DNA from 3 places in the Streptomyces sp. RGM 3693 genome. Region 1 is predicted to be linked to each of the others. Evidence: riboswitches for the same ligand, from Rfam matches in the RefSeq annotation. Region 1 holds a riboswitch; each other region holds the start of a gene.
What was found. A riboswitch is a leader RNA that binds a small molecule or an ion and turns the genes downstream of it on or off. The one in region 1 is predicted to bind magnesium.
Positions count from the first base shown of each region.

Region 2: linked by a shared signal. The riboswitch ahead of ACO0M4_RS11180 (NRAMP family divalent metal transporter) and the one ahead of ACO0M4_RS34410 (hypothetical protein) in region 1 are both predicted to bind magnesium.
Region 3: linked by a shared signal. The riboswitch ahead of ACO0M4_RS32585 (NRAMP family divalent metal transporter) and the one ahead of ACO0M4_RS34410 (hypothetical protein) in region 1 are both predicted to bind magnesium.

Region 1 covers NZ_JBMPPQ010000003.1:1,357,637-1,365,143, reverse strand. The annotation lists gene ACO0M4_RS34435 (glycosyltransferase family 4 protein) at 1-24, shown strand, start outside; gene ACO0M4_RS34430 (SAM-dependent methyltransferase) at 21-908, shown strand; gene ACO0M4_RS34425 (lysylphosphatidylglycerol synthase transmembrane domain-containing protein) at 908-1,957, shown strand; gene ACO0M4_RS34420 (SPW repeat protein) at 2,145-2,585, shown strand; gene ACO0M4_RS34415 (DUF1775 domain-containing protein) at 3,175-3,702, shown strand; gene ACO0M4_RS34410 (hypothetical protein) at 3,833-4,276, opposite strand; M-box (ykoK) riboswitch at 4,681-4,855, opposite strand; gene ACO0M4_RS34405 (hypothetical protein) at 4,965-5,264, opposite strand; gene ACO0M4_RS34400 (hypothetical protein) at 5,678-5,947, shown strand; gene ACO0M4_RS34395 (CobW family GTP-binding protein) at 5,954-7,000, shown strand; gene ACO0M4_RS34390 (WD40 repeat domain-containing protein) at 6,997-7,507, shown strand, end outside.
Region 2 covers NZ_JBMPPQ010000001.1:2,616,027-2,623,533, reverse strand. The annotation lists gene ACO0M4_RS11195 (M1 family metallopeptidase) at 1-13, opposite strand, end outside; gene pls (epsilon-poly-L-lysine synthase Pls) at 10-3,969, opposite strand; gene ACO0M4_RS11185 (hypothetical protein) at 4,419-5,198, opposite strand; M-box (ykoK) riboswitch at 5,351-5,521, shown strand; gene ACO0M4_RS11180 (NRAMP family divalent metal transporter) at 5,821-7,476, shown strand.
Region 3 covers NZ_JBMPPQ010000003.1:932,329-939,835, forward strand. The annotation lists gene ACO0M4_RS32565 (hypothetical protein) at 1-143, shown strand, start outside; gene ACO0M4_RS32570 (hypothetical protein) at 521-928, shown strand; gene ACO0M4_RS32575 (hypothetical protein) at 1,418-1,693, opposite strand; gene ACO0M4_RS32580 (hypothetical protein) at 1,825-2,166, opposite strand; gene ACO0M4_RS32585 (NRAMP family divalent metal transporter) at 2,244-3,896, opposite strand; M-box (ykoK) riboswitch at 4,194-4,367, opposite strand; gene ACO0M4_RS32590 (ABC transporter permease) at 4,946-6,703, shown strand; gene ACO0M4_RS32595 (nitrate/sulfonate/bicarbonate ABC transporter ATP-binding protein) at 6,732-7,507, shown strand, end outside.

The sequences.
Region 1 (7,507 bases):
CGGAACGCGCCGTGGAGCCCGTGACGGGGGCGGTCGGCCGACCGCGGTTCTGCCCGCAGTGGCTGGAGTTGCGGGAGCGGGCGGACGCCGCGGCCCGCGCGCCGGAGCTACTGCATCCACTGCGGGACCGGCTCGCCGCGGCCCCCGCTCGGGAACGCACCGACGGCCCCGACGGCCTGGTGATCCGCGACCTGGGCTGCGGTACGGGCTCGATGGGGCGCTGGCTCGCGGTCCGGCTGCCCGGCCCCCAGCACTGGGTCCTCCAGGACCACGACGCGGCCCTGCTCGCCCGGGCCGCCGGCCGGATGCCGTCAACCGCCGCCGACGGCCGGCCCGTTACGTCCACCACCGCCTGCGGCGACCTGGCCGCCCTGACCGCCGCCGTCCTCGCCGGGACGTCCCTGGTGACCGCCTCCGCGCTGCTCGACCTGCTCACCCGCGACGAGCTGGAGACCGTCGTCGCGGCCTGTGCGGGCGCCGGCTGCCCGGCGCTGCTGGCGCTCTCGGTCACCGGCCGGGTCGAACTCACCCCGGCCGACCCCCTCGACGCCGAGATCTCCGCCGCGTTCAACGCCCACCAGCGCCGGACGGAGGGCGGCCGCCGGCGCCTGGGGCCGGACGCGGTCGCGGTGGCCGTCGAGGCGTTCACCCTGCGCGGTGCGCGGGTGCTGACCCGGCCCAGTCCCTGGCGGCTGGGCGGGCCCGAGTGCGGGCTGGCCGAGCGGTGGTTGCGGGGCTGGGTGGCCGCCGCCCGGGAGGAGCGGCCGGAGCTGGCCGCCGAGGCCGACCGGTATCTGCGGCGGCGCCTGGAGGTGTGCGCGGCGGGGGAACTGGGGGTCACGGTGCACCACACCGACCTGCTGGCGCTCCCCGATCCGGCCGGGATCCCCACTCCCCGCCTCAACTGATGAAGCGTCAGGCATGGTCCTGGCTCCGCATGTCGGGCGGATTGGCGATCCTGGCGGCCCTGTTGTGGCACCTGGGTTCCGGGGCCTTCCTGGACGGACTGCGCCGGATCGACGCCGGCACCCTGCTCGGCGCCGTGGGCATCGGGGTGCTGACGACCGTGTGCAGCGCCTGGCGGTGGTGTCTGGTCGCCCGCGGCCTGGGCCTGCGGCTACGGCTGGGGCGGGCGGTGGCGGACTACTACCGGGCGCTGTTCCTCAACGCGGCACTGCCCGGCGGTGTGCTCGGCGACGTCCACCGGGCGGTGCACCACGGCCGGGCCGCCGGGGACGTGGGGCGCGGCGTGCGCGCCGTCGTCCTGGAGCGGGCCGCCGGACAAGTGATCCTGCTCGTGGCCGGGGCCGGGGTGCTCGCCGTCCGGCCGTCGCCGGTGCGCGGGGCGGTCGCCCGGGCGCTCACCACCCCGGCGGCCGGGCTGGTGCTCGTGGTGCTCGCGGCCGGTGTTCTCGGGGCCGTGTCGCTCGGCCGGGCCCGCCGGCGCCGGGGCGGTCCGGCCGCTCGGACCGGCGGCGGGCTGCGGACCGCGCTGACCGAGGCCCGGCGGGTCATGGCGAGGCGCTGGCCGGGCGTCGTCGGGTCGTCGGCGGCCGTCCTCGTCGGCTACGTGGGCACGTTCCTGCTGGCGGCCCGGGTCGCCGGGGTACGGGCGCCGGCCGCCGACCTGGTGCCGCTGGTGGTGCTGGCGCTGCTGGCCATGGCCCTGCCGCTGAACGTCGGCGGCTGGGGACCCCGGGAGGGCGTCGCGGCCTGGGCCTTCGCCGCCGCCGGGCTGGGTGCCGGACAGGGGCTGGCCACCGCCGTCGTGTACGGGGTGCTCGTCCTGGCCGCGAGTCTGCCCGGCGCCGGGGTGCTGCTGGTCCGCTGGGGCACCGGGCTGCGGAACGCCCGCCGCCGGCCACCCAGTCCGCGCCGTCCGCCGTGTCCGCCGCGTCGCGGGGGTCGGTCGCCTTCTGTCCGTACGGCGGTCGTCGAACGGTCCGCGGACGGGTGAGCGGCCGGCGCGGTGCGGTCTGCGAGGGAGGGGCGGCGGAGGAGAGGGCGGCGGCCCGGTCGACCGGATCCGGTCGAATTTCCCTGGTTCAGCATCTACACATAAAGGCGACATAAGAGCAAAATAAGGATGAGTGGTCGATGCCACGTGATGCGGCCCCGACGCGTGACCGAAGGAGGCGAGTCGTATGGCCGACGTCTCACACCCCAGGGGAGATCTCGCTGGTCACCCTGACGTTTCCGAGATGAGGGCCCGGTTCGAGCGGACGCTCGGCGGGCGGGACGTGGTGTTCGTCGACGGGCCGGTGTTCCTGGTCGGTCTGTACTGCGCGGCATCACCCTGGATCGTGCACTACACGGCCTCGCAACCGGCGCTGGTGAACCACAACCTCATCGTCGGCATCGCGATCGCCCTGCTGGCGATCGGGTTCACCGTCACTCCGGAACGCATGTACGGCCTGAGCGGCGCGATGTGCGCGATCGGCGCCTGGATGATCGTGTCGCCTTGGATCGTTGGACGCGGTCCTGACATGGGGGTCATCTGGAACAACATCGCCATCGGCGCCCTGACCCTGCTGCTGGGTGCGCTGTGTATCGCCGTGGCATCGAGGAGTCGCCGCGTCACGTGAGGCGCGCTCCCGCGGGGGCGCGTGAAAACCACCGGCCCGCTTGCCCTTCGGAGTCCCCAAGCGACGGCAAGCGGGCCGGGCACGTCCGGCGGCGTACGGGCGGTCCCCATTCGGCTACCGGCGCTGGTCCGGTCCCCGTCCGGCTACCGGCGGTGGTCGCGGCCGGAGGTGGCGGAGCGGGGTGGTGTGAAGTGTTGTCCGGCCAGTCCGGCCAGCACCAGTCCGCCGGCCAGGAGCAGTCCGTGCGCCAGGGCCACGCCGGTGACCAGGACTGCGATTGCGGTGGCCAGTATCAGCCAGACCGCCCAGCGCCGGAACGGTGCCGCGGGAGCCGCCGGTATGCGGACGGGCGGGTAGGGGGCGGCGTCGGGTGGGAGCTGTTCCGCGAGGTCGCGGAGTTGATCGTCGTCGGGGGACAGGGAGGGTCCCTCCTCTCCCGGGTGGTGCTGCCGGTCACGCCGAACGGGCAGGGTGGTGGATGGGGCATTGCATCGAAGATCGGGCCGACAGGGCCCGAGGTGTGGTGCGCAACGGCACTCAGGCGTTGTTGTGCCCTGCCGGGCCCCGTGCGTAACGCCGTTGACCGGACATCACCGGAGAGGAGCTCCACCATGTCGGACGACCAGTCGCAGCAGCACCGCCCGCACCCGGAACCCCAGCAGTACCGGCGTGCGGACGAGGTCCGGGACGCCCTCGTCAAGCTCACCTACGGCGCCATGGCGACGGCGACATCACCGACGCCGTCTCGGAGATCATCTGGACCGGCGGCAAGATTGACCCCCGCAATTACCAGGACTTCACCGTCGCTTTCGGGCAACTGCTCACCGGAGCCAGCCAGTTGGCCTTTAAGGCGTTGCAGACCTACTCCGACGGCAAGATCGTCCGCTGGATCGAGGCGAAGCGGCCCGGCCAGCCCGAGCCGGAGAACCCGGCCCCGACGCTGAAGCTCACCGCGGCGGCCCCCGACGACGCGCCGACTGCGGCACCGAAGACTCCGACGGCCGCGCCCGCGAACGCCCACGACTCCACGGCCCGGAATCTGGGCATCGCGGGCCTGGCGGTCGGCGTCCTCGGCCTGGCCCGCTCCCGTGCCGGCAAGCAGGAGCGCGGGGCATAGCCCATGCGATGCCCGGTGGGTGACCGGCAATCCCGGAAGCTCACCGGACACCGCCCCCGATCTACCGACCAGACCGGGGGAGTAAAGAGAAGGAGGACTGGCTGCGGCCCCTGCCGGAGCCAGTCCTCCTTCATGTTCTGAGCCAGGAACTCTCGGTTCCATGGGAGTCCTCGGGCGTCGGAAGAGAGGGCCGGACAGAAGTTTCATGGGAAAACCGTCCCGGGCTGATGGGGCGGTCGGCGCTGTCGCCGCTGGTGGCCGGGGTGTGCAGCTGCCAGCGCAGATCACGCACCTGGGGTTCGCGTGTCAGCCGGACGGCCAGTCGTTCCAAGGCAGCGGCGGCGGGACTGTCCGCGGTGAGCGTCATCTGCAGGAGCACATGGACGCTGCCGTCCGACTGGATGGTGTGGAGACTGTGCAGACGCGTGTCGGTGTCTGCGAATGCGAGGAAGCACAGGGCGCGTATCTTCTTCTCGACGCGGCGGTCGCACACGGCCTGGAGCGTGCAGTGCGTCAGCACAGGGCACACAACGGTCCTGGGGCGCCGGTGGAGCAGGCGGTGCAGGAGATTCATGCGGGCACCTCCCGAGCGGGTCGGCCAATGGAGCGTGTTCGGTGGGGAGTTGACGGGCCGGCACAGCCGCTCTGTGCTTCCTGCGCAGGCGTCTCCCGCAGCGGAGACGGTGGTGGTGTCGGCCTTCTGAGGGGCGGGGGAGGTTGGGTGCGCAGCAGCGATCCCCTGCGAGGGCGCAGCACGGCGACCCGGCACGGCCGGTGGCCGCATGGGTGTGGGGGAGGGGCGCCTACAGCGCGCAGGGGAGGCGGTTACCGCGTACCGGAGGTCGGAGAAGACATACGAATGCGGGCCGACTGTGGCCCGGACTTCTGGAGTGGCCGTCCATGTCTCTCGCCTCCTTGCGGCCGGGACGCACGAGCGCCGGACGGACACGACAAAGCGCGGACCGGCCCACCATGGCTGGTTCACCCCAGCTCGTCAGAGCTTTGGACACTCCACGGCGCAATCCCCGTGCCGGGGAAGCGACTTGGGGTCACCCCTTGGGCCGGGGAGACCTGTCCTGAACCTAGGCGTCTCTTGACGTCATGGGGCCAGTGGCCGGTGACCGTGCAGACGCCTCACCGAACGAGGTGTCTGAATTCATTCGTTTCCAACGGCCAATAAACCTACCCTCGCTCTTGCCTGATCGTGCAAGCCCTTGACGCAACCTTGACCGCGGCCTCTGCGGGCGGCGCACGGCACGGGATCAGTGGTCGTCCCAGTGCCCGTCGTGCAGGGCGTGGCGGTGCCCGTCGTGGACGTAATCCACATGGTCGGCGTGCGGTATGGCGACGTGGCCGCATCCGGGCCGGTGCTGGTGGTCGTGGTCCTGGTGGACCGTGTGGCCTGTGGGCTCGCACTCGTCGGCGTGGTCGTCATGGATCCGGTGCACGTGCCCGTCGTGTACGTAGTCGACGTGGTCGTCGTGCGGGACGGCGACGTGCCCGCATCCCGCCCCGTGCTGGTGCGTGTGGTTCGTGTGAGAAGTGTGCGCACTGGTCAGCATGGCAAACCCTGCTCTCTCCCCCCGCGTCAACGGATCTCTTCCGACGGGAGAGCCTGCACCTTCAGTGTTAACCAAGCTTGGCATTCGCAAAAGTCGCCGGAGGTCGGCCGGAATCAGGGTGGTTCCGATCCCCGGTGCACTCCGCGGGCACAAATAGACATGGAATTCATTTTCATCTAGCGTGGGCGGAACCGCTGCTGAGCCGTGGACGCAGAGCACCGGCTCACCGGCATGTGACCGCACTGCCTGCCTGTGCCTTCGCCGGACGGACTCACAGAAGCGAGCTCACAGAAGCGAGCTCACGGAAGCGAGGAACCACCACGATCAGCAGGAACGCGTCAACACACTGTGGCTCCGGGTGCGTTCGCCCATGCATGCGGCTCGGTGCTCAAGACGTCCGTCGAGGAGATCCCATGCCATTGCCCGGCCAGCTGTCAGCGCGACCGCCGCAGTTCCCCGAACTGAAGGAGGCCGTGCGGCGTCTGCTCGGCCTCGACGAGGACAGCGCCGTGGTGATCCGCCAACTCGCCTGCACCGAGCCTGGTTGCCCGCCGCTTGAGACGGTCATCGCCGTCCTGCCGATGGACGGCCCCGCCCGCCGCTGGACCCTGCACCGCCCGGCCGACCAGGTCACCGAGGGCGACCTGTGCCGCCTGCTCGCCACCGCACCCGAAGGAGCCTGACCCGTCATGACCGACACCGCCGACCGGACACCGCAGGCCGTAGAAACCGCCGACGCCGTGGACGACCGCGTCCCCGTGACCGTACTGACCGGGTTCCTCGGCTCGGGCAAGACCACCCTGCTCAATCGCATCCTCACCGAGCAGCACGGCCTGCGAGTCGCCGTCATCGAGAACGAGTTCGGCGAGGTCGGCATCGACGACGCCCTCGTCCTGGACGCCGAAGAAGAGATCTTCGAGATGAACAACGGCTGCATCTGCTGCACCGTGCGCGGCGATCTCATCCGCATCCTGGGCGCGTTGATGCGCCGCCGGGAGAAGTTCGACCACATCCTGATCGAGACCACCGGCCTCGCCGACCCCGCACCCGTCGCCCAGACCTTCTTCATGGACGACGAGATCGCCGCCCAGCTGCGCTTGGACGCCATCGTCACCCTCGTCGACGCCGCCCACGTCCTGCAGCACCTGGACGAGGTGAAGCCCGAAGGCGTGGAGAACGAGGCCGTCGAGCAGATCGCCTTCGCCGACCGGATCGTGCTCAACAAGACCGACCTCGCCGACGAGGCCACCGTCGCGGAGGTCGTCTCGCGCATCCACGCGATCAACACCGGCGTCCAGATCATCCCCGCCCAGCGCGCCGAGATCGACCTGCAACAGGTCCTGGACGTCGGCGCATTCGACCTCGACCGCGTGCTCAGGGACGACCCGTCCTTCCTCACCGAGACCGAGCACCAGCACGACACCACCGTCACCTCCGTCGGCATCGACCTGCCCGGCGAACTCGACGAGGACCGGCTCAACCAGTGGCTCGGCACCCTGCTGCGCACCAAGGGCGTCGACATCTTCCGCTCCAAGGGCATCCTGGCCATCGCGGGCGCCCCCAAGCAGTACGTGTTCCAGGGGGTGCACATGCTGCTGGTCGGCGAGTTCGGCCGCGACTGGAACGACGGGGAACTCCGCGGCAACCGGCTGGTGTTCATCGGCCGCAACCTGGACCGATCCGAACTGGAACGCGGCTTCGCCGGCTGCCTGGCCGTCGCGGGAGTCGCCGTATGAGCATCGCCGCACCCGGCGCCGACCTGGGGATCGCCTGGGATATCACTCTCGACGACGCCCCGGTGGCACTCAGTACCGAACACGATCTGGTCGCGGTCGCCGGAGCCGAGGGCACCACCGGCATCTTGGACACCGCCACCGGCACCCATACCGCTACCGTCGAACTCCCCGGCGGCGCACTGCATGCGGCGCTGTCCCCCGACGCCCGGCACCTGGTGGCCACCGGGCCGACCGGATACGCGCTCTGGCAGCGGGAAGACGGCAGCACCACCGTCAGGGAAAGCGGTGCCTGGTCATCGGCCGCCCGATGGGCCGATGCCGAGCGGTTCGCCGTCGCCTCCGGCCGCCGCGCCCTCGTACTGGACACGATGGGCGAGGAGTTGTGGGCCACCGAACCGGCCGCCAGTACCGTCACCGACCTGGCCTGGATGCGGGGCGGGCGACGCCTGGCGGTCGCCGCCTACGGTGCGGTGCGCTGCCACGAACGCCACCAGGCCGCCCCGGTGC
Region 2 (7,507 bases), on a different contig from region 1:
TGCATCGGGTCACGCGGCCGCCCCCCCTTCCGCGCGGGCCGCGACGGAGCGGGTCGGGCGTTCGCCGGCGATCGGGTTGCCGGCCCACCGGGTGTGGGCGGGGACGCTCTCACCGCGCATGACCAGGGACGACGGTGCGATGGAGACGCGCGCCCCGACGTCGGTGCCGGGGAGCACGATGCCGTGCGGGCCCAGCGAGGAGCCCTCGGCGAGGCGGACGGTGTCCAGCCGCATGATCCGGTCGTGGAAGAGGTGGGTCTGCAGGACGCAGCCGCGGTTGACGCTGACGCCGTCGGCGAGGGTGATCAGGTCGGTCTCCGGCAGCCAGTAGCTCTCCAGCCAGACCCCGCGGCCGATCTTGGCGCCGAGGGTGCGCAGCCACCAGTTGAGGACCGGGGTGCCGGTGAACGCCCCGGCCATCGACGGTACGGCGAGCGACTCGACGAAGGTGTCGAAGAGCTCGTTGCGCCAGACGAACGACGACCACAGCGGATGCTCGCTCACGGTGAAGCGGCCGACCAGCAGCCACTTCGCCACGGTCGTGATGAGCAGCGCCACGAGGCCCGAGGCCAGCAGTAGCGGGGCGCCGACCAGCGCGGCGAGGCCGAGGCCGCCGTTGGTGAAGGCGTCCTGTTCGGTGAGGAACACGCCTTCGGCGAGCGCCACACCGCACATCAGCGGCAGCACCCGGCACATTTCGACGGCGGCGCGGGCCAGCACCAGTTTGCGCGGCGGGGCGAAGGTGCGCGCCGGGTCGGCCTGGGTCGCCACCCGGGGCAGCGGCATGGCGGGCCGGCCCAGCCAGGACATCCCGGGCTCGTTGTTCGCGGGGGCGTTGGAGAGCACGCCGATCAGGCTGTGGTCGGGAACGTCGTGACCGGGGTCGACGATGCCGGAGTTGCCGACGAAGGCCCGGCGGCCGATCCGGACGGTGCCCAACCGCAGCCATCCGCCGCGGATTTCGAAGGGGGCGACCAGGGTGTCGTCGGCGAGGAAGGCGCCGTCCTCGACGTGCAGCAGGGAGGGCAGCGGCAGCACGGTGGAGATCTCCGCGTGCTTGCCGACCTTGGCGCCGAGCAGCCGCAGCCAGTGCGGGGTGGCGAGGCTGGCGTAGAGCGGGAAGAGGCTGCCGCGGGCGCCGTCCAGGAGGCGGGTGACCAGCCAGGCGCGCCAGGCGACGCCACCGCTCGCGGGGTGCAGCCCCGGCGTGATGCCGCGGCCGAGGATCCGCACCACGGCGGCCGTCACCAGCATCGAGCATCCGGTGGTGACGATCGCGAAGACCGGTGCGGCCAGCAGCAGGCGGACCGCCGCGGTGGCGAGGGTGCCGCTGTCGCGGAGCAGGAAGTACGCGCCGACCAGGGCCGGGGCGGTGGACGGCAGCGCCAGCAGCGGCAGGCCCAGCAGGGAGAGCCCGTAGGCGGCGCTCCAGCCGAGCGAACGCCGCCAGCGCGGGGCGGGCCACGCGGCGCCGGAGATCCGCTCGGCGGCGCCGGCCGGTCGGGCCGGGGAGCCGGTCCAGCAGGCGCCCTCGGGGACCTCGCCGTCCAGGCAGCCGCCGGCGGCGAGTTCCGCGCCCTGGCCGACGACGGCACCGGGCATCAGCATGCTGCGGTGGGCGACCCGGGCGCCGGCCCCGATGCGGACCGCACCGATGTGCAGGGTGTCGCCGTCGAGCCACCAGCCGGAGATGTCGGCCTCGGGTTCGACGCTGCAGCCGTCGCCGAGTTCGGCGAGGCCGGTGACCGGCGGCATGGTGTGCAGCGACACGTTGCGCCCGGTGGTGCAGCCCAGGGTCCGGGCGTACAGCCGTGCCCAGGGCGTACCGAGCAGCGAGGGGATGCCGAAGGCGGCGACGACGCGTTCGGCGGTCCACAGGCGAAGGTGGGTGGCGCCGCCGCGCGGGTAGGCACCGGGCTTGATGGAGCCGGCGAGCAGCCGGGCGCCGAGGGCGCCGAGGGCGCAGCGCATCGGGGCGCTGTAGAGGACCACCCAGCCGACGATGATCAGCCACCACGCGGTGTGCGGTGCCCAGACCTGCGGGGCGAGCCAGCCGAGGATGTTGTCGGCGAGCGCGAGCCCGACGAGCCCGCGCAGGCCGGCGATGCCGTACAGGCCGGTCTGGACGAGGAATTGGACGACGGCGGTGCGCCGCGGGACCGGGCGGACCGGGCGGACCTCGTCCACCGGGCCGCCGAGCGAGTCGAGGTGTTCGGCCATGTCGCGCAGCACCGGGTTGCGGTAGAGGTCCGCGACCGAGACGCCCGGGTGGTGGGCGCGGAGCTGGGACGCCATGCGGGCGGCGACCAGGCTGGTGCCGCCGAGGGAGACGAAGTCGCTGTCCGGACCGGGCCGGACGCCGAGGAGTTCCTCCCAGATGCCGGCGAGGCGGGCGGCGGTACCGCGCAGGGCCGCGGCCGGGTCGCCGGTGCCGGCGTCGACCGGGGCGGACGGCAGCGGCCAGGGCAGCGCCTTGCGGTCGACCTTGCCGGACGTCCGGGTGGGCAGGCTCTCGATCTCGGCCAGGACGGGCACCAGCTGCGCCGGCAGCCGTTCCTGGAGCAGCGCGCGGGCCTTGTCCTGCTGGAAGCTGGAGCCGTCGGCGGAGCGCTGTTCGGGGACGACGTAGCCGACCAGTACCTGGGTGCCGGCCGGGGTGGTCTGGACGGCCGCGGCGGCGCCGAGGACGCCGGGCAGGTCGGCCAGGGCGGCGTCGATCTCGCCCAGCTCGATCCGGCGGCCGCCGAGTTTGATCTGGTCGTCGGCGCGGCCGACGAAGAGCAGGCCCTCGGGTTCGGCGCGGACCAGGTCGCCGGTGCGGTAGGCGCGGGCGGTGCGCAGGACGTCGTCGGGCCGGAAGCGCTCGGCGTCCTTGGCGGGGTCGAGGTAGCGGGCGGTGCCGACGCCGCCGATCAGCAGCTCGCCCTCCGCGCCGTACGGCACCGGCTGCCCGGTCCGGTCGACGACGGCGAGCTGCCAGCCCTCCAGCGGCAGGCCGATGCGGACCGGCTGGCCGGGCCGGAGGCGGGCGGCGCAGGCGACGACGGTGGTCTCGGTCGGGCCGTAGGTGTTCCACATCTCGCGGCCGGGCCCGGCGAAGCGGTCGACGAGCCCGGCGGGGCAGGACTCGCCGCCGACGATCAGCAGTCGGACCCGGCGCATCGCCTCGTCCGGCCAGAGTGCGGCGAGGGTGGGGACGGTGGAGACCACGGTGATGCCGCGCTCGACCAGCCACGGGCCGAGTTCGTGGCCGGCCCGGACCAGCGAGCGGGGGGCGGGCACCAGGCAGGCGCCGTGCCGCCAGGCGAGCCACATCTCCTCGCAGGAGGCGTCGAAGGCGACGGACAGCCCGGCCAGCACCCGGTCGCCGGGGCCCAGCGGCCGGTCCTGGCAGAACAGGCCGGCCTCGGCGTCGACGAAGGCGGCGGCGGAACGGTGGCTGACCGCCACGCCCTTGGGCGCGCCGGTCGAACCCGAAGTGAAGATGATCCAGGCGTCGTCCTGGAGGCCGGGGCCACGCGGGTCCCCGGCGGGCCGGGACAGGCCGGGCAGCAGGCCGTCCGGGCCGAGGACGGCGCAGACGGCGGCCTCCCGGAAGACGGTGGCGGCCCGCTCGTCGGGGTCGTCGGCGTCGACCGGTACGTACGCCGCTCCGCTGCGCAGGACGGCGAGGATCGACAGGTACAGCTCGGCGGTTCCGGAGGGCACGCGGACTCCGACCCGGTCGCCGGGACCGATCCCACGGTCCCTGAGCTGCCGTGCGCGGCGTTCGATCTCGGCACACAGATCGCGGTAGGTGATCACCTCGGAACCCGTGTCCAGGGCGATCGCCTGGGGATGTGCGACGGCGGTGGCATCGAGCACGTCGAGCAGCGTCCGCGGGGCCGGGGTGCCGGCGGTGCGGTATACGGCCCGTTCGGGCACTGGCTCGGACGGCTCGAAGGACGATTCGAGAAGGGGCGACGACATCGATATGCCTCTGTTCGGTGCCGGTGGGTGTGAAGACCCTCGGACGTTCGCCCCTAGAGATGCCGCTGACCAGGCACGGGTTCGCCTGCCGGGCTGTCAGATCCGCTAATCGAACATGCTGTGAAAGTGCCGGTCGGCCGCTTGGGCAGGTGGCACTGGGAATGCGGCTCGGACGCCTGACCGCGACGTGGGAAAGAATTGACTCCGGCCGGGGATTGTTTTCGGCACCGCTCCCCCGGAACCACAAAACCGCAGGTCAGAGCCACAATGCGGATCGGTTACGGACCAACCGGTCAAGCCTTGGCCAAATAATTGCGCACATGAGCAATTATTCATCGAGTTCTCATAGCGCCCTCATCGCGCTGTCATGACACCGCCATACCCTCGCAACGCGCCCGTCACACCCCGGAACATCCCCACGATGTCCACCAACAGGAAGCCGGCGCGGACTACTTGAGAATGTTCACCGCCCGGGCCACCACCAGGACGACCGTCAGCAGCGACACCGCCGACTGGAGCAGCATCAACAGCTTCGCCCAACGAGTCAACGGCATCACGTCGGTCGGGCTGAAGGCGGTGGCGTTGGTGAAGGACAGGTACAGATAGTCGGCGAACTGCGGCTCCCAGTGCTCCGGGGCCAGCTCTGGCGTCGCCATCTGTGGGAAGAGGAAGTCGGGGTAGCGGCGCACCGCATGGACCCGGGCGACCGGGCCGCCGCGGTCCCACTCCCAGTACCACAGCGCGAAGACGATGACGTTGGTGGCCCAGATGCTGCCGCCGGTCGCCAGCAGCGGCCCGGCGTCCCCGCCCTCGGTACCGCGCACCAGACCGATCACCAGATGCACCGCGGACCAGCCGTTCGCCGCGCTGATCATCGCGATCAGCGCCAGCCCCGCCCACCGGTAGAGCCGGGAGACCCGCTCGATGCGGAACGGGTCGACCACCACCAGCACGAGCAACAGCGCGGTCTCCAACCCCGGCAGCAGCCACTCCGGATGGATCGCCAACCGCTCCGGCAGCCGCCACTGCAAGGCCACCGCCACCGACACCGCGAGCGTCGAGGGCCAGCGGGGCTCACCGCGGGTGACCCGCCGCCAGGCCGGCCGCAGCCGCCGCCCCGCCTCCTCCACCCCCGCGACGGCGGGCGCCAACAACGCCTCGATGCGGTCCAACCGCTCGGCTTCGGTACCGGCTTCGCCCGCCTTGCCGGGCTCGGGGTCCTGGGACATGCGGCTCATGCTCACCCGAGGTCGGTGCGGTGTCCAGCAGCTCGGCCCGGACGGCGGGACGGACCCGTCGCGGGGTTAAGAGTCGGTCAAAAACTTGCAGACTTGCGCAAGTGTCTCCTGGCGGGGTCTACACTTCTAGAGGTTTACGACAGCGGTCACCTCGTTCGGTGAGGCGTCGTCATGGACACAGGCCACTGATCCCACCCGTCGAGAGACGCTCCGGATCAGGACAGGTCTCCCCGGCCCAAGGGGTGACCCCAAGTGGCTGCCCCGCACGGGGCTACGCCGTGACGTGCCAAAGCTCTGACGAGTGGGGGTGAACCAGTCGATGGGGACTGGTCCGCTCCTTGCCGGATCGACGACGGCGCACCCTACGCGCCCCGACCGGAAGGAGGCGAGAGACATGGATTGCAGTAGTCCGGGCCATCATCGGCCCCCCTTCCGCCTGCCCTCGCATTCTTCCGGCACGCGGTAGCCACCTTCCCTGCGCGGCCTCCCCGCCGCACCACGCCCCCGTACGGCCCACCGCCGACACGGGTCGCCGTGCTGCGCGCCCGCGCAGGGAAGATGGCTGCCTCGCGCCCCCAACACCTCCCCCGCCCGGGGGACTTGGAAGGTCGCCATGACCGAGACCACCGTCCGCTCCACGGTCCCCGCCCCGCACCCCACCGCCGTGCTCGACGACGCGCACACCGGTGACATCCGCGGCGCGCTCGGCACCATCAAGCACGACGACACCGCCCCGCGCCGGGGCCTGTCCGCCAAGCTCAAGACCCTGCTGGCCGTCGTCGGCCCCGGCCTGATCGTGATGGTCGGCGACAACGACGCCGGCGCCTTCACCACCTACGGCCAGGCCGGCCAGAACTACGGCACCCACCTGCTGTGGACCCTGCTCCTGCTCGTCCCGGTCCTCTACGTCAACCAGGAGATGGTGCTCCGGCTCGGCGCCGTCACCGGCGTGGGGCACGCCCGGCTCATCCTGGAACGGTTCGGGAAGTTCTGGGGCGCGTTCTCGGTCATCGACCTGTTCCTGCTCAACGCGCTGACGCTGGTGACGGAGTTCATCGGCATCACCCTCGCCGCCGGATACCTCGGGCTGCCCAAGGTCGGCGCGGTGCTGCTGGCCGCCGCCGTGATCATCGCCTCCGCCTTCACCGGGTCGTTCCGGCGGTTCGAGCGGATCGCCATCGCCCTGTGCGCGGCGTCGCTGCTGCTCGTCCCGCTCTACTTCCTGGTCCACCCGTCCACCGGACAGATGGCCCACGACTTCGTCGTCCCGCACCTCCCCGACGGACCCGGTGGACCGTCGGCGGTGATGCTGCTGATCATCGGCATCGTCGGTACCACCGTCGCCCCGTGGCAGCTCTTCTTCCAGCAGTCCTACGTCATCGACAAGCGCATCACCCCGCGCTACATGTCCTACGAGAAGGCCGACCTGTGGATCGGCATCGCCATCGTGGTGCTCGGCGCCGCCGCCCTGATGGGCTGCACCGCCGCCGCCTTCGCCGGCACCAAGGGCGTCGGCGCCTTCACCGACACCGCCGGCATCGCACACGGCCTGGCCGCACACGCCGGCAAGCTCGCCGGAGTGCTGTTCGCCATCGCCCTGCTGGACGCCTCGATCATCGGCGCCTTCGCGGTGTCCCTGTCCACCGCCTACGCCATCGGCGACGTCTTTGGCATCCGGCACTCCCTGCACCGCGGAGTCGGCGGCGCCAAGGGCTTCTACGCCGTCTACGCGGGTCTGGTCGCCGCGGCCGCCGCGATCGTGCTGATCCCCGGCTCGCCGCTGGGCCTGCTCACCGAGGGCGTACAGACCCTGGCCGGGGTGCTGCTGCCCTCCGCCTCCGTCTTCCTGCTGCTCCTCTGCAACGACCGGGCGGTGCTCGGCCCCTGGGTCAACGGCCCCCGGACCAACGCCTTCACCGCCGCCGTCGTCGGCGTCCTGGTCACCCTGTCGGTGATCCTCACGGCCTCGGTCCTCTTCCCGGACATCGACGCGAGCACCATCCTCACCCTCATGGCCGGCTGCGGCGCGGCCGGGGTACTGGCGCTCGGGTACGCGGAGGTGCGGCGCCGCCGCAAGGGCTGGGCGTTCGGCGGCCGGCCGGTGGACCGCACCGGCCGGAACGACTGGCGGATGCCGCCCCTGGAGGCGCTGCCCCGACCGGTCTTCTCCACCGGACACAAGGTCGGCCTGGCCGCGCTGCGGACCTATCTGCTGCTCGCCATGGTCCTGGTCGTCGTCAAGCTCGTCCAAGTGGCGCTCGGCCACTGAGGTTTCCGGCCCACCGCCGGTACCGGTCCAC
Region 3 (7,507 bases), 430 kb from region 1:
TGGAAGCAGATGTGGCGCAGGCCGTAACCAACGCCGCCATCGCCGTAGCGGACAGCCTCAGCGCCGCCGACATCCGCAAGCTGAAGCAACGCGTCATTGAGGAACTGCACCGAACCGGCCGCCTCCCAAAACGGGAAGCCTGACGCACGCTCACCTTTGCTGCGACGCACCCAGACCCGAACCCCATCGCCTCCGATCCGGCGAGTATTGAACCAACGCCATCTTGGACCATCATCACGAGACGCAACCCCTGGGCACTAACGGCAACCGCTTCAGGAGCGCGAATCTAGGCAAATCGGCATCAAGGAACTGTGGGGGCTTGGCGGAGAAGTTCACCAATGAGCGCGACTGAAAACTCGCAAAGTGGAAGCCTTCCAGGGGAAACGTCTGGGATTCCATCAGCGATCGGCCGGCTTGCCCTCTCACTCGCGAGAGATAGCCGCTCCTGAAACCCGATTGGCTTCAACTCGCCTATTTCCGCTAAAGTTTGAGGCGCACCATACAGGAAAGGGGCGCCAACATGTCCGTTAAAGAAACCATCCAGGTTGATGAGTCGCAGAAGGGCGAGCCGGGTGTTCAGGAGGTAATCACTCCCATTCCGGTCGGCAACCAGATCATCAAGAAGGCGACTTACTGGCGATCGATTCTCCAGGATGACCTCAATCCCGAGGTAACGGACGGCGTCTCGACGGTCCGGTTCGCTGTGCCTGCGATGGTGGACGAGGAGTACGAAACCGAGGAGATGAACGAAGACGGCACGAAGCAGATCGGCATCCGTCAGATCCTTGATCTCAAGTGGTATGAGGCTGACCTTGGCGCCGAAAACGTGGCCAGGCTTCAAGAAGCCGTCAAGCCATTCGTAGCCGGCGCACGCGAGTCCGAGGCTCCTATTTCGAAGCCAGCACGCAAGAAGCGCGCAGCCAAGTAAGGCAACAACGCCCCCTCCGACGAGGGGGCGTTCACGGCTCCACGGCCGGGCGCGGTTGTTCAGGAAAGATGGGCGACGCTGGCCGCCAGAGTGCGCGTCGCATGCCCGTCCTCAGCAAGCAGAGCAGCGCGTAACGTCGCCGAACCATCGCCGACCGTCGGGGGCCGGTCCGGCGTGGAACGAGCGTAATGCCCTCGCAGCCCGACTTCCTGACCCGTACCGCAGATCGACGCCGCAGCACCGGTGAGAGCCACCACGCCCTCATCCCTCTTTTGCCCGTGGATGGCGGCGTGCTCCCCATCCCTCCAGCCCGGCACTTCTCCGCGGGCACCTCCCGCGTCGACGACCGCCTCGCGGTATCGGCTCTGGTTTCCGGTAACTGACGTGAAGACAGCAGCGGGCGGTGCGGGGTTCGCGCGGCGGTGCGCCGAAGCGGTCCGGCGGGAAGGGGCTGCCGGACCGCTGTCTTCCGTGCGCAGGGGGCGGGAGTCAGGGAATCACGTGCCAGTGCGCTTCGAGGCGCCGACGGCCCTGGGGGTCCAGGACGGTGTGCCAGTGGGCGTGTGGGCGGGCGGGGCGCTCCTCGGGGGTGGGCTCGGGCACGGTCGTCAGGCCGCGGAGCGTATGCAGTACGGGGCCGTCGAGGGGGCTGTCGGCGATGCGTCGGACCACGATGGCGAGCGCGCCGAGGATGCTGTGGCCGGTGTTCCGGCCGTGGACGGCAGTGGCGGTGTGGCGGATGTGGACAGCGGTGAAGACGGACATGTGGGAGTCACCTCCGTAGAGTGGCGCGGCAGTCCAGGCGGACTGGCCGCGGGTGGGCGAACGGTTCGGCGGTGTGCGGGCTTACCGCGCCCGTGCGGACCTGATGGGCCCCGTGCGGCGCACGGGCCGTATCAGGTGCGGCTGGCCCGGGCGGCGGCTTCGGTGACGCGCTCGGCGGCCGGCAGCGGCAGGTCGGCGAAACGGGCGAGCCAGCGGGCGTCATGGCCCTGGCGGGCGAGGACGTACGCGAGGTGTACTCGCGGTTCGTACGTGGCGTGCGGGCCCTGGGGGCGCGGGCAGTTGCTCGGCCCGTCGAGGAGGTAGTCCCGCTCGGTGCCGTCGTGCAGGGTCAAACGGATCCGCGGGCAGATGTGGCCGGTGGGGCGCGGGCCGGGACGGTGGTTGGTGGTGGGGCGGGGGCATAGGGGCGACGCGATGGGTCGGGGGCCGGTGAGGTGCGGGAGCAGGCGCATGGGCCCTCCCTTCTTCGTACGGGGGTTTCGGTGGCGGCGGGTGGGGAGGACCCGCCGCCACCTGATCGGGTGGGTGGTCAGGCGCCCATGGCGAGTTGGACGATGCGGACGATCACCAGGGCCATGGCGACCAGCAGATAGGTGCGCAGGGCGGTCAGGCCGACCTTGCGGCCGGTGGAGAGGACGGGGGCCGGCAGTTGGTCCAGCGGGGGCATCCGCCAGGTTTCCCTGCCGGTGCGGTCGATGGGCCGGCCGCTGCTTCTCCAGCCCTTGCGTCGACGGCGCAGTTCCGCGTAGCCGAGGGCGAGCAGGCCGGCGACGCCGCAGATCGCCATGATGTCGAGGATCGCGGCGGAGGTGAGGTCGGGGAAGAGGACGGCGGCGGTCAGGATGACGGAGAGGGTGACGAGGACGGCGACCACGAAGGAGGTGAAGACGTTCATGGCCTTGCCGTTGACCCACGGGCCCAGTACGGCACGGTCGTTGCACAACAGGAGCAGGAAGACCGAGGCGGAGGGCAACAGGACGCCGGCGAGGGTCTGGACGCCTTCGGTGAGCAGGCCCAGCGGGGAGCCGGGGATGATCACGATGATCGCGGCGGTGAGGATGAGGCCGGCGAAGACGGCGTAGAAGCCCTTGGCGCCCTTGATGCCGCGGTGCAGGGAGTGCTTGAGGCCCAGGACGTCGCCGAGCGCGTAGGCCGTGGACAGCGAAACCGCCGAGGCGCCGATGATCGAGGCGTCGAGCAGCGCGATGGCGAAGAGCACGCCGGCGGTCTTGCCCGCGTACGCCTCCAGGCCGTGTGCGACGCCCGCCGCGTCGTCGAACTTCCCGAAGCCGCCGGTACCGGCGAACGTGACCGCGGTGAAGCCCATCATCGCCGCCGCGCCGATGACCACGATGACGATGCCGAGCCACAGGTCGGCCTTCTCGTAGCGCATGAAGCGCGGGGTGATGCGCTTGTCGATGACGTAGGACTGCTGGAAGAAGAGCTGCCAGGGCGCCACGGTCGTGCCGACGATCGCGATGATCAGCAGCATGACGTCGGAGAGTTGGGAGTGGGCCGGCAGGCCGGGGACGACGAAGTCGTGCGCCATCTGCGAGGTGGCGGGGTGGGCGATGAAGTAGATCGGGATCAGCAGCAGGGAGCCCAGGCACAGCAGGACCGCGGTGCGTTCGAAGCGGCGGAAGGACCCGGTGGAGGCAGCAACGATCACCACCGCGGCGGCGACCAGCACACTGGCGGTCTTCGGCAGTCCGAGGTAGCCGACGGCGAGGGTCACGCCGATGAACTCGGTGACGATGGTCAGCGCGTTGAGCAGGAACAGGTCGATGACCGAGAACGCGCCCCAGAACTTCCCGAACCGTTCCAGGATGAGCCGGGCGTGCCCCACCCCGGTGACGGCACCCAGCCGGAGCACCATCTCCTGGTTGACGTACAGGACCGGGACGAGCAGCAGCAGGGTCCACAGCAGGCGGGTGCCGTAGTTCTGGCCGGCCTGGGTGTAGGTGCCGAAGGCGCCGGCGTCGTTGTCGCCGACCATCACGATCAGGCCGGGACCGATGATGGCGAGCAGGGTCTTGAGCTTCGCGGACAGGCCGTGGCGCGGGGCGGTGTCGTCCTGCTTGATGGTGCCCAGGGCGCCGCGGATGTCGCCGACGTGGGCGTCGTCGAGGACGGCGGCGCGCGGTGCCGGAGTGGTCGGATTGCTGAGCGCGGTTTCGGTCATGGCAGGGCCTCCCGTTCCCCCGAGGGGGAGGTTTTGGGCAAGCGGGGGCAACCCGTTGCCCTCAGCGCGCAGGCCGACGACCCGCGGCGGCGGCAGGCCGCACGGGTGCCGGGGCAGGGGCGCGAGGAGCGCGCAGAGGGTGGTTACCGCGTGCCGGGACGGAGCGAGGGCAGGCGGAGGTCGGGCCTACTGTGGCCCGGACTATGAGGACCGCGGTCCATGTCTCTCGCCTCCTCCCGGCCGGGGCGCGCGGGGGCGCCGTACGACTCGGCAAGGAGCGGACCGGTCAACCCGACCGGTACACCCCAACTCGTCAGAGCTTTGGCACTGCACGGCGTGATCCCCCACGGGGGAAGCCACTTGGGGTCACCCCTTGGGCCGGGGAGACCTGTCCTGACCCTGGGCGTCTCTCGACGTCGTGGGGTCAGTGGCCTGTGTCCGTTGCAGACGCCTCACCGAACGAGGTGCCTTCTTTTGAACGCCTCAGAGTCTGCACCTATTTGCACATCGACGCAAGTAGAGCCGGCGCCCGACGGCCGGCGGGCGCTCCGACACCGACCTCGCACCCCCAAAGCCTTGGCCTGCACTTATCCATACATTTGCACGTATGCGCAAATAGCCCCAAGGGTACGACCATGCCGGCACCGCGTTTATTTGCGTATGGATGCAATAAGCGGCAGACTGCTCACGGCGCACGTCCCGCCGCACTTCGGATGCGGCATCTGGCCGGCGCCGTGGAACCGCATCACGGAACGGAGGCAGCCATGGGTCAAGACCCCCTCAGTCCCCGCTGCCTCACCGGCAGCCACTGACGCGTCCGCCACTCTCCCCGGCATCGACCCGGCATCCGTGGCCAAGCCCGTAGCGCCTCGCCCGTTCGTCTCGATCCCGCCGCACGCGCCGTGGCACGTCCCCTGCGGCAGGCGTCCTTCCCTGTCTGTTTTCTCCCACGCCGGGCCGGAAATCCGCCCCGTACTCGCACCATGGCCGTCCGCCACGGGCGCGGTGCGGGCGGTGTCGGGGCCACAGTGTGGTCGGAGGTTGATGTGATGTCGTCGTTCCCCACGCGCCCGGAGGTCGTGCGGGCCTCCCTGCCCTCCCGGGTCGCCGGCCGGATGTCCCGAATGAGCTGGGTGGACGTGGTGGTCGCCGCCGCGGTGCTGGTCCTGCTGTACGCCACCTTGCGGGTGGGCCAGGGCACCACGGTCCGCTTCGCCACCGGCCAGCACGTCAACGTCGACACCGACCCCGGCCAACTGCCCTACGACGCCGCACGCAGCCTGCTGCGGATGTTCGTCGCGCTCGCGGTCTCGACGGTCTTCACCTTCGTCTACGCCTACGCCGCCGCCCGCAGCCGCCGATTGGAGCGGATCCTCATCCCGGCCCTGGACATCCTCCAGTCCGTGCCGGTGCTGGGCTTCCTCACCGTCGCGGTGACCGGGTTCATCGCCCTGTTCCCCGGTTCGATGCTGGGCTTGGAGTGCGCGTCGATCTTCGCGATCTTCACCTCGCAGGCGTGGAACATGACCTTCGGCTTCTACCACTCCCTCACCTCCCTCCCACGCGAACTGGACGAACTCTCCCGCTCGTTCCGCTTCACCCGCTGGATGCGCTTCTGGAAGGTGGAACTGCCGGCGGGGGCGATCGGACTGGTGTGGAACGGCATGATGAGCTTCGGCGGCGGCTGGTTCTTCCTCGTCGCCTCCGAGGCCATCAGCGTCAACAACCGCGACTACGCCCTGCCCGGCGTCGGCTCCTACGCCGGTGCGGCCATCGCCGACGGCGACCTGGGAAAGGTCGGCTGGGCGATCGTCACCATGGCCGTCATGGTCATCGGCGTGAACTTCCTCTTCTGGCGCCCGCTGACGGCCTGGGTGGAGAAGTTCAAGAACGAGCAGTCCGAGGCGAGCGAGGTCCAGCGCTCCTACGTCCTGGACTTCCTACGCCGCTCCCACTGGCCCGCGCTGGCCGGACGCCTGCTGCGGCCCCTGGGGCGGGAACTGGCCCGGGCGGGCCGGATCTTCGGCACCGACGACCGACCGCTGCTCGCCGACCGGCGCCGGCAGCGCACCGGCGACATCGCCTTCGCCGTCGTGGCCGGCGGCATGATCCTTTGGGGCCTGATCGACCTCATCGGCTACCTGCGCGACCGCACCGGGCTCGGCGTCTTCGGTGAACCCCTGCTGCTGGGCCTGGCGACCCTCGCCCGGGTGATCGTGGTGGTCGCCGGTGCCACCCTGGTCTGGGTCCCCATCGGGGTCCGGATCGGCTTCTCCCCGAAACTGACACGCATCGCCCAGCCGTTGGTCCAGGTCCTGGCGAGCTTCCCGGCCAACTTCCTCTTCCCGCTCGCCGTCTGGTTCTTCCTCAGGACCGGACTGTCCCTCGACGTCGGCGGTGTCCTGCTGATGGCGCTGGGCGCCCAGTGGTACATCCTCTTCAACACCATCGCCGGAGCCATGTCCATCCCGACCGACCTCCGCGAAGCCATGGACGACCTGGGCATCCACGGCTGGCAACGCTGGCGGCGACTGATCCTCCCCGGCATCTTCCCCTCGTACGTCACCGGCGGCATCACCGCCTCCGGCGGCGCCTGGAACGCCTCGATCGTCTCCGAGATCGTCCCGTTCGGCGCCACCACCCTCACCGCCACCGGCCTGGGTGCCTACATCTCCCACGCCACCGCCCACGGCGACTTCCCGCACCTGATCGCCGGCGTCGCCGTGATGAGCCTGTACGTCGTCGGCCTCAACCGCCTCTTCTGGCGCCGCCTGTACCGCCTGGCCGTAACCCGCTACGCCGCCTGACCCGCCGCCCGACAGCCTTGGAGCCCCCATGGTCCTCAGCGCCCTCCGCAACCTCCGCACCCGCCGGACCGGCGGCACCCCGCAGACGCAGCACCGGACCCGCCCGGCCGACGGCGACGTCCTGCTGTCCACCGAGGCCCTGACCAAGTCCTACGCCGGCGCGGACGGCGAACTCCCGGTCCTCACCGGCATCGACCTCACCGTCCGCGCCGGGGAGATCGTCGCTCTGCTCGGCAAGTCCGGCTCCGGCAAGTCCACCCTGCTGCGCTGCCTGGCCGGCCTCATCCCACCCAGCAGCGGCAGCGTGGCCTACCGCGGCACCCCGCTGACCGGCGCCAACCCCGGCACCGCCATGGTCTTCCAGACCTTCGCCCTGCTGCCCTGGCTCACCGTCCAGCAGAACGTCGAAATCGGCCTCGAAGCCCGCGGCGTCCCCACCGACCAGCGCGCCAAGGCCGCCCTCCAGGCCATCGACCTCATCGGCCTCGACGGCTTCGAATCCGCCTACCCCAAGGAACTCTCCGGCGGCATGCGCCAGCGCGTCGGCTTCGCCCGCGCCCTCGTCGTCGAACCCGACGTGCTGATGATGGACGAACCCTTCTCCGCCCTCGACGTCCTCACCGCCGAGAACCTCCGCGGCGAACTGCTGGAACTGTGGGAATCGGGCCAGTTCCCCACCCGCGCCATCGTCCTGGTCACCCACAACATCGAAGAGGCCGTCCTGATGGCCGACCGCATCGTCGTCCTCGGCTCCCGCCCCGGCACCATCCGCGAAACCTTCGACGTCGCCCTCGACCGCCCCCG